DNA from 2 places in the Effusibacillus consociatus genome. Region 1 is predicted to be linked to the other one. Evidence: riboswitches for the same ligand, from Rfam matches in the RefSeq annotation. Region 1 holds a riboswitch; the other holds the start of a gene.
What was found. A riboswitch is a leader RNA that binds a small molecule or an ion and turns the genes downstream of it on or off. The one in region 1 is predicted to bind glycine.
Positions count from the first base shown of each region.

Region 2: another riboswitch for glycine. It lies ahead of gcvT (glycine cleavage system aminomethyltransferase GcvT); the one in region 1 lies ahead of ACFO8Q_RS18585 (serine dehydratase beta chain).

Region 1 is NZ_JBHSHC010000128.1:13,220-16,635, reverse strand. It holds gene ACFO8Q_RS18595 (PFL family protein) at 1-1,037, opposite strand, end outside; gene ACFO8Q_RS18590 (ACT domain-containing protein) at 1,051-1,326, opposite strand; glycine riboswitch at 1,430-1,517, opposite strand; glycine riboswitch at 1,717-1,820, shown strand; gene ACFO8Q_RS18585 (serine dehydratase beta chain) at 2,041-2,541, shown strand; gene sdaAA (L-serine ammonia-lyase, iron-sulfur-dependent, subunit alpha) at 2,558-3,416, shown strand, end outside.
Region 2 is NZ_JBHSHC010000119.1:16,969-20,384, reverse strand. It holds gene gcvPA (aminomethyl-transferring glycine dehydrogenase subunit GcvPA) at 1-415, opposite strand, end outside; gene gcvT (glycine cleavage system aminomethyltransferase GcvT) at 455-1,552, opposite strand; glycine riboswitch at 1,740-1,840, opposite strand; gene ACFO8Q_RS17375 (DEAD/DEAH box helicase) at 1,911-3,416, shown strand, end outside.

The sequences.
Region 1 (3,416 bases):
GCCGCAATCATTCCATTGTCCTCGGACACCGGGATAAATGCTCCAGATAGTCCGCCTGGGTACGAAGTAGCCATCGCGCCGCCTTTTTTCACCGCATCGTTCAGCAGAGCCAATGCGGCAGTTGTGCCATGTGTACCGCATCGTTCCAATCCCATAGCCTCCAAGATCTGTGCAACACTGTCGCCCATGGCGTTTGTCGGAGCGAGGGAAAGGTCAATGATGCCGAAAGGTACGCCGAGTTCTGCAGCCGCTTTTCGGCCTGCCAATTCTCCCACACGGGTGATCTTGAATGCGGTGCGTTTGATCGTTTCCGCTATCGTGCCAAAATCGGCGCCATTTTCCAACCGTTTCAAAGCGGATAGGACAACTCCCGGACCGCTGACTCCCACGTTGATGACAGCATCAGGCTCCCCGAACCCATGAAAGGCACCCGCCATAAAAGGGTTATCCTCGACCGGATTGCAGAACACAACCAGCTTGGCGGCTCCAATTCCGCTTCGATCGGAAGTCTGTTCTGCGACGTCTTTGATAGTTCGTCCCATCAGGTACACTGCGTCCATGTTGATCCCCGCTTTGGTGGACGCGACGGATACGGAGGAACAGACCCGATTTGTCCTGGAGAGGGCATCGGGCAGTGATTGGATCAACGCCTGGGCAGAAGGAGTCATTCCTTTGTGAACAAGGGCCGAGTACCCACCCAGAAAATCGACTCCCAGCTCTGCGGCCGATTCATCCAATTGCATGGCGATTTCAACATAGCCATCCTTATCAAAACCGGGGAGTGCGTGGGCGATTGGAGTGACCGAAATTCTCTTGTTTACCACCGGTATTCCAATCTCTCGTTCAATGCTTTGAACGACTGGAACCAGACGGGATGCATATCGAAGAATCTTGTCCCGCACCCGGTTTTTTGTCGCAGTTAATGTATCGGCACGGCAATCATCGAGGTGAATTCCCATGGTGACAGTTCGAATATCAAGATGCTCCGTTTCGACCATGCGAATGGTTTCCAGTACTTCCTGTTCCGTATAGCTCATGCTCTCACCCCGCTTAAATCCGGTGCATCGAGCGGAACAACTCTTCGCTCTGCACGGTAATTTTAACACCAAGCCCAAGGCCTACTTCATCCAGAATCGATTGCAGTTCCTGAATCGAACAAACCGATTGCTTCAGATCGGCTACCAGGATCATCGTAAAGAATTCCCCGACAATTGTCTGCCGGATATCAAGAATGTTGACCTTATTGGTGGCCAATGTTTGGGTAACCCCGGCAATAATACCGATTCGGTCAATCCCTACAACTGTGATCAATGCTCGTTGTTCCATGGTGTCTCTCCTTATCATGTGCTTGTTATGAAAAAAAGACCATTCAAGCGAATGGTCAAAGAAGCCACGAATAGAAAACGTCTGCAGAAGACGACTGAAGTCCGTGCACTCCTCTGTCCTTTTGCCTGAGAGTTTCGCGTAATCGCTTGCCCCTTCGGCGCCCTGAGCAGGGTCTCTCCAGAGGTTCGTCCCGTAACGGTTGACCGAAATGTGCGGTATTTCCGAAACGTTCATCCGACCTGATTGCATACTACCAGTCTCTTTGCTGTCCGTCAATCAAATCTTATTCCCTTAGAATGGGCGGAAAATCATATTTTCAATTTTTACCGGTTGGGATATAATAAAAGCAAATCAACACGAATGAGATTTCACGGAACTGAATAGGTGCGGATGACTGCTGTGGGAGAGACCGAACAACCGTTCGGCACCGAAGGGGCAAGTCCCAAAAATTCCTTGGGACCAATCTCTCAGGTAAAGAGGACTGCAGCGGGACGCCACTCTGGAGAGAGCCATGAGCCACCAAAGGGGAAAACTCCCGGAAGACGAAGGGAGTTAAACTTTCCGGTAAAAGGACAGAGAAGGGTAGAAACTCTACCCTTTCCTGTCCTTGTTGTATTTTGAAGGACAGAGAGGGTAGATCATTCTACCCTTATTCTGTCCTTCTTTTCTTTAGTCGATATTTAAAATCCTGCGTCGTTCTGGAGGGGTGTTGGTATGGAATACAACAGTTGTTTCGACATTATTGGTCCAATAATGGTAGGCCCGTCGAGTTCTCATACCGCCGGTGCGGTAACGATTGGAAATTTTGTATATCAGATTCTGAATGGAGTACCGGATCGGGTAGAAATTACATTCTTCGGCTCTTTTTCTCAAACCTACAGAGGACATGGCACGGATAAAGCAATTATTGGCGGATTGTTGGGGATGGGCACCGATGATTTGAGAATCAAACAGGCGTTGGAGTTGGCTGAGGAGCATGGCATGAAGATGATGTTCAGGCTGGAAGAAGAATGCCCCTATTTTGACCATCCCAACACCGTTCTCATCCGGGCGGAAAAGGGGAAAGAGTCTGTCGTGGTGGGGGGTGTATCCCTGGGGGGAGGACTCTCCAAGGTGTTCTTGATTGATGAAATTCAGGTTGACATTCCTTTGAATGCGCCCCGTTCAGTTGTTCTTCACAAGGGAAATCTAACACGCAAGATACATTTCAGGTGAGGTAGGTGAATACAGCATGGATTTTAAGTCGATGGCGGAGCTCCTGGATCACTGCGAACGGAAAAAAAGGAGCATTGCCGAAGTCATGCTCGATGTGGAAGCAAGCAAGACAGGCCGCTCCAAGGCAACCATAATCGAAATGATGAAGCAGCGTCTGATGAAAATGAAGGACGCTGTTGATGCAGGAGTGTCGGACCGATCAACGGCGCCAAGCGGAATCTCCGGCGGAGATGCCTGCCTGATGGGACATTATAAGGACAAAGGCGAGTACCTTTCGGGAAGCTTTATTGTCGATGCGATGCGTTTCTCGTTTGCCACTTCCGAAACCAATGCCCGAATGGGGGTAATCGTTGCGACTCCGACCGCCGGAGCAGCGGGGATTCTTCCCGGATGTCTGTTCTCCCTGCGTGAGAATGCCGGACTCTCTTACGAGAAGTTGGTGATGGGATTGTTCACCGCAAGCGCTCTCGGGTATGTAATCGCCAACCGGGCGTTCATATCGGGGGCGGCGGGAGGATGTCAGGCGGAAGTGGGATCTGCCACCGCGATGGCCGCGGGAGCCATTGTCGAATTAAAGGGCGGAACGCCGGTTCAAGCAGTTAACGCCACAGCGATTGCCCTGAAATCCATGCTGGGGCTGGTATGTGATCCGGTTGCCGGACTCGTGGAAGTTCCCTGTATCAAACGAAATGTCATCGGGACGGCGATCGCTTTTTCCGCTGCAGACATTGCCTTGGCGGGTATCACAAGCCGCATTCCCTGCGATGAGGTGATCGCCGCAATGTACGAGATCGGAAAGAAAATGCCTGTCACATTGCGGGAAACGTCCTTGGGTGGATTGGCAATGACACCAACGGGGAAAGAGATCAAAGATC
Region 2 (3,416 bases), on a different contig from region 1:
CATCGTACATGGATGCATTCGACACATCCATTCCGGTCAATTCACATACCATTGTCTGGTATTCGAAGATCGCTTGCAGGATGCCCTGCGAAATTTCAGGTTGGTAAGGAGTATACGCCGTGTAAAATTCAGAACGGCTAATGATTGCGTCTACAACGGAAGGTATATAATGCTGGTAGGCACCGGCTCCCAAGAAGGAAACATACTCTTCCAGGTTGGCATTCTTGTTGGCCATTGCGGCAAAATTCCGGTTTAATTCAATTTCCGACCAGGCCGGCGGAAGGTTCAGTTCCCTTTTTAACCTCACCGACTCGGGAATATCAGAAAACAGGTCTTCCACATTTTGAAGCCCCAGTGAATCGAGCATCGTCTTGCGGTCTGCTTCTGTGTTGGGGATATAGCTGTGCTTTTTCAATGTTTCGCCTCCAAAACTCCTTAATTTGTTTGAGGTTATTTACTTTGCTCTTTTATAAAATGGGGTCTTGACAATTACGCCTTTCACCGGTTTATTTCGGATAATGACGTCAAGCTCCTGACCGATTTTTGCATAGTCAGATTCGATCAATGCAAGTCCGATATTTTTCTTTACGGTCGGCCCCATGGTACCTGTTGTAACTTCACCAATCTTCCGCCCGTCAACCTGCACTTCATAGTGTGTGCGCGGAATGCCCCGCTCGATCATTTCGAAGCCTACAAGTTTGCGCTTCGGTCCTTCTTCTTTTTGCTTGGCCAACGCATCCCGGCCTATAAAGCCGCCCTTGTCGAGCTTCACAAACATTCCGAGACCCGCTTCCAACGGCGAAATGGACGAACTGATTTCCTGCCCGTAGAGAGGCAATCTTGCTTCAAACCGCAACGTGTCACGGGCTCCCAGACCCACAGGGACAATTTCTTCTGCTTTTCCTGCATTCAGAATGGCTTTCCAGAGATCTGCCGCATGTTCAGCATCGACATAGATTTCAAACCCGTCCTCGCCGGTATATCCGGTTCGGGATACGAGACATTTGTACCCTGCTGCGGTCACGTCCTGGGCAAACCAATAGTATTTGACCGTTGATAGGTCATAATCGGTCAGCTTTTGAAGGATCGATTCCGAAAGGGGACCTTGCAGCGCGAGTTGGGCTATCTGCTCCGACAGATTCGTGATCTCGACGTTTCCCGATGCGTTTTGCTTGACCCATTCAAAATCTTTCTCAATATTAGCCGCGTTCACGACCAGCAGATAATGGTCAGTGCCGAGCCGGTAGACCAGAAGATCATCCACACACCCTCCATCCGGATAGCACATAGGAGAGTATAATGCCTGGCCAATCTCAATTTTGGACGCGTCATTGGTAATCCAATTTTGGATATTGGACAATGCATCCGGACCTTTTACTTCAATTTCCCCCATGTGGGACACGTCAAACAGTCCCGCCCGGGTGCGAACCGCTTCATGCTCCTGCAAAATGCCGGAAAATTGAACCGGGAGTTCCCACCCCCCGAAGTCGATCGTTTTTCCGCCATACTCCGCATATACAGGAAACAACGGTGTACGTTTTAACTCTGCCATCATTCAACCCCCTAAAAAATCTTCCGAAAAATTGTTTTTCCAAAGTATGTTTCCCTTTTTTGGGCAAGAAAAAAGAGACACTTAGGGAAAATTTCCCCTAGTGTCTCTGTCCCCGCTACCTGAGAGTTCCCTTCAATTGAAGTTGCCCCTTGGGTGGCCTATGTAATCCGGCTCTCTCCAGAGTTGCGTCCTGATTGCGGTACTTCTGCCTGAGAGATTCATGGAGATTCGGGCAACCCCCACTTGCTCCTTCGGCGACGAAATGTCGTTCTCTCCCGCAACAATCATCCGCGCGTATAAAATTCCAAAAACTAGCACACTCTATTGCAGCATTATTATACCACAAGGGGTGAACTCCTTGAAACTGGATTCTTTAACGAACCCTCCGATCCATGAGGCACCGGAGTGCACCATAGATGATAATCTGTTCCAACAGTTCCTGGAAAGAGTAGAAAACGAAAATTGGAATCACTGGACCCTGTTCCAATTGATAAGGGAAGCCGAGGAAACAAAGGTGGCTCCTACCTTTGACCAATTGCTTTGCCTCGAGCACATTCCCGCGGTCGTCCCCTACCCGCATCAAGTGGCAACAGCCAAACGGGTACTCAATGAATTACAGGGTCGCGCCATACTCGCAGATGAAGTCGGCTTGGGAAAAACGATCGAAGCCGGTTTGATCATGAAGGAATATATCATGAGAGGTTTGGTAAAAAAGACTCTGATTCTCGTGCCCGCTTCTCTTGTTCTGCAATGGACCCGGGAGTTAAATGAAAAGTTCAATATAAAAGCGGCAGCCCAACGCAAAGAATGGTGTTGGACAACCTATGACGTAGTAGTAGCCTCAATCGACACAACCAAGCGAGATCCGCATCGGAGCATTGTCCTGGAACAGGATTGGGACCTGGTAATCGTTGATGAGGCCCACAAGCTCAAAAATCGGAAAACGAAAAACTGGGAACTGATCAATCAATTAAGAAAGAAATACTTATTGTTACTGACCGCAACTCCGATACAGAATGATATGAAGGAATTGTACAACCTGATTACTCTGTTAAAACCGGGGCAACTGGGAAGCGCCCAGCACTTTACATCCACCTTCATGGAAGAGAAACGCAAACCCAAAAACCCCGGTGAATTAAAAGATGCTTTGTCGCAGGTGATGATTCGAAACAAGCGCAGTGAAGGGGGCGTTTTTTTCACCCAACGAAAAGTGACTTCCATTCCGCTTGAACTCTCGCCGAAGGAACGCGAATTATACGATGCCGTTTCGTATTTTGTGAGAGAAGAATATTTGAAACGGCGGGCAGAACGAGGCAATGTCCTGCCGCTGATCACCCTGCAAAGGGAGATCTGTTCCACCCCTTATGCCGCAATGCCGACACTTGAAAGAATGCATAAGGACCCCAAAACATCCGACTCTTTAAAGACAAGAATCGAACAGCTGTATAAAATGTGCGGAGAAATCCCGCTCGAAGAATACACAAAAGGAAAAACCGTAATCGACATTGTGAGATCCTGCAATGACAAAGTGATTATCTTTACCGAATATCGGGCCACCCAGGAATATCTCATCTACATGCTCGAACAAGCGGGCATCCGGGCGATTCCGTTTCGGGGCGGTTTTAAAAGAAGCAAGAAAGATTGGATGCAGGATCTTTTTGAAAAAAGGGCTCAGGTGATGGTAGCAACGGAAGCCGGCGGTGAGGGGATCAACCTGCAATTTTGCAACCAGGTGATCAACTTCGACCTGCCTTGGAATCCGATGCGCATCGAGCAGCGGATTGGACGGGTTCACCGTCTGGGCCAGGAACGGGACGTATTTATCTATAATATGGCCACACGCGGTACGATTGAAGAACACATT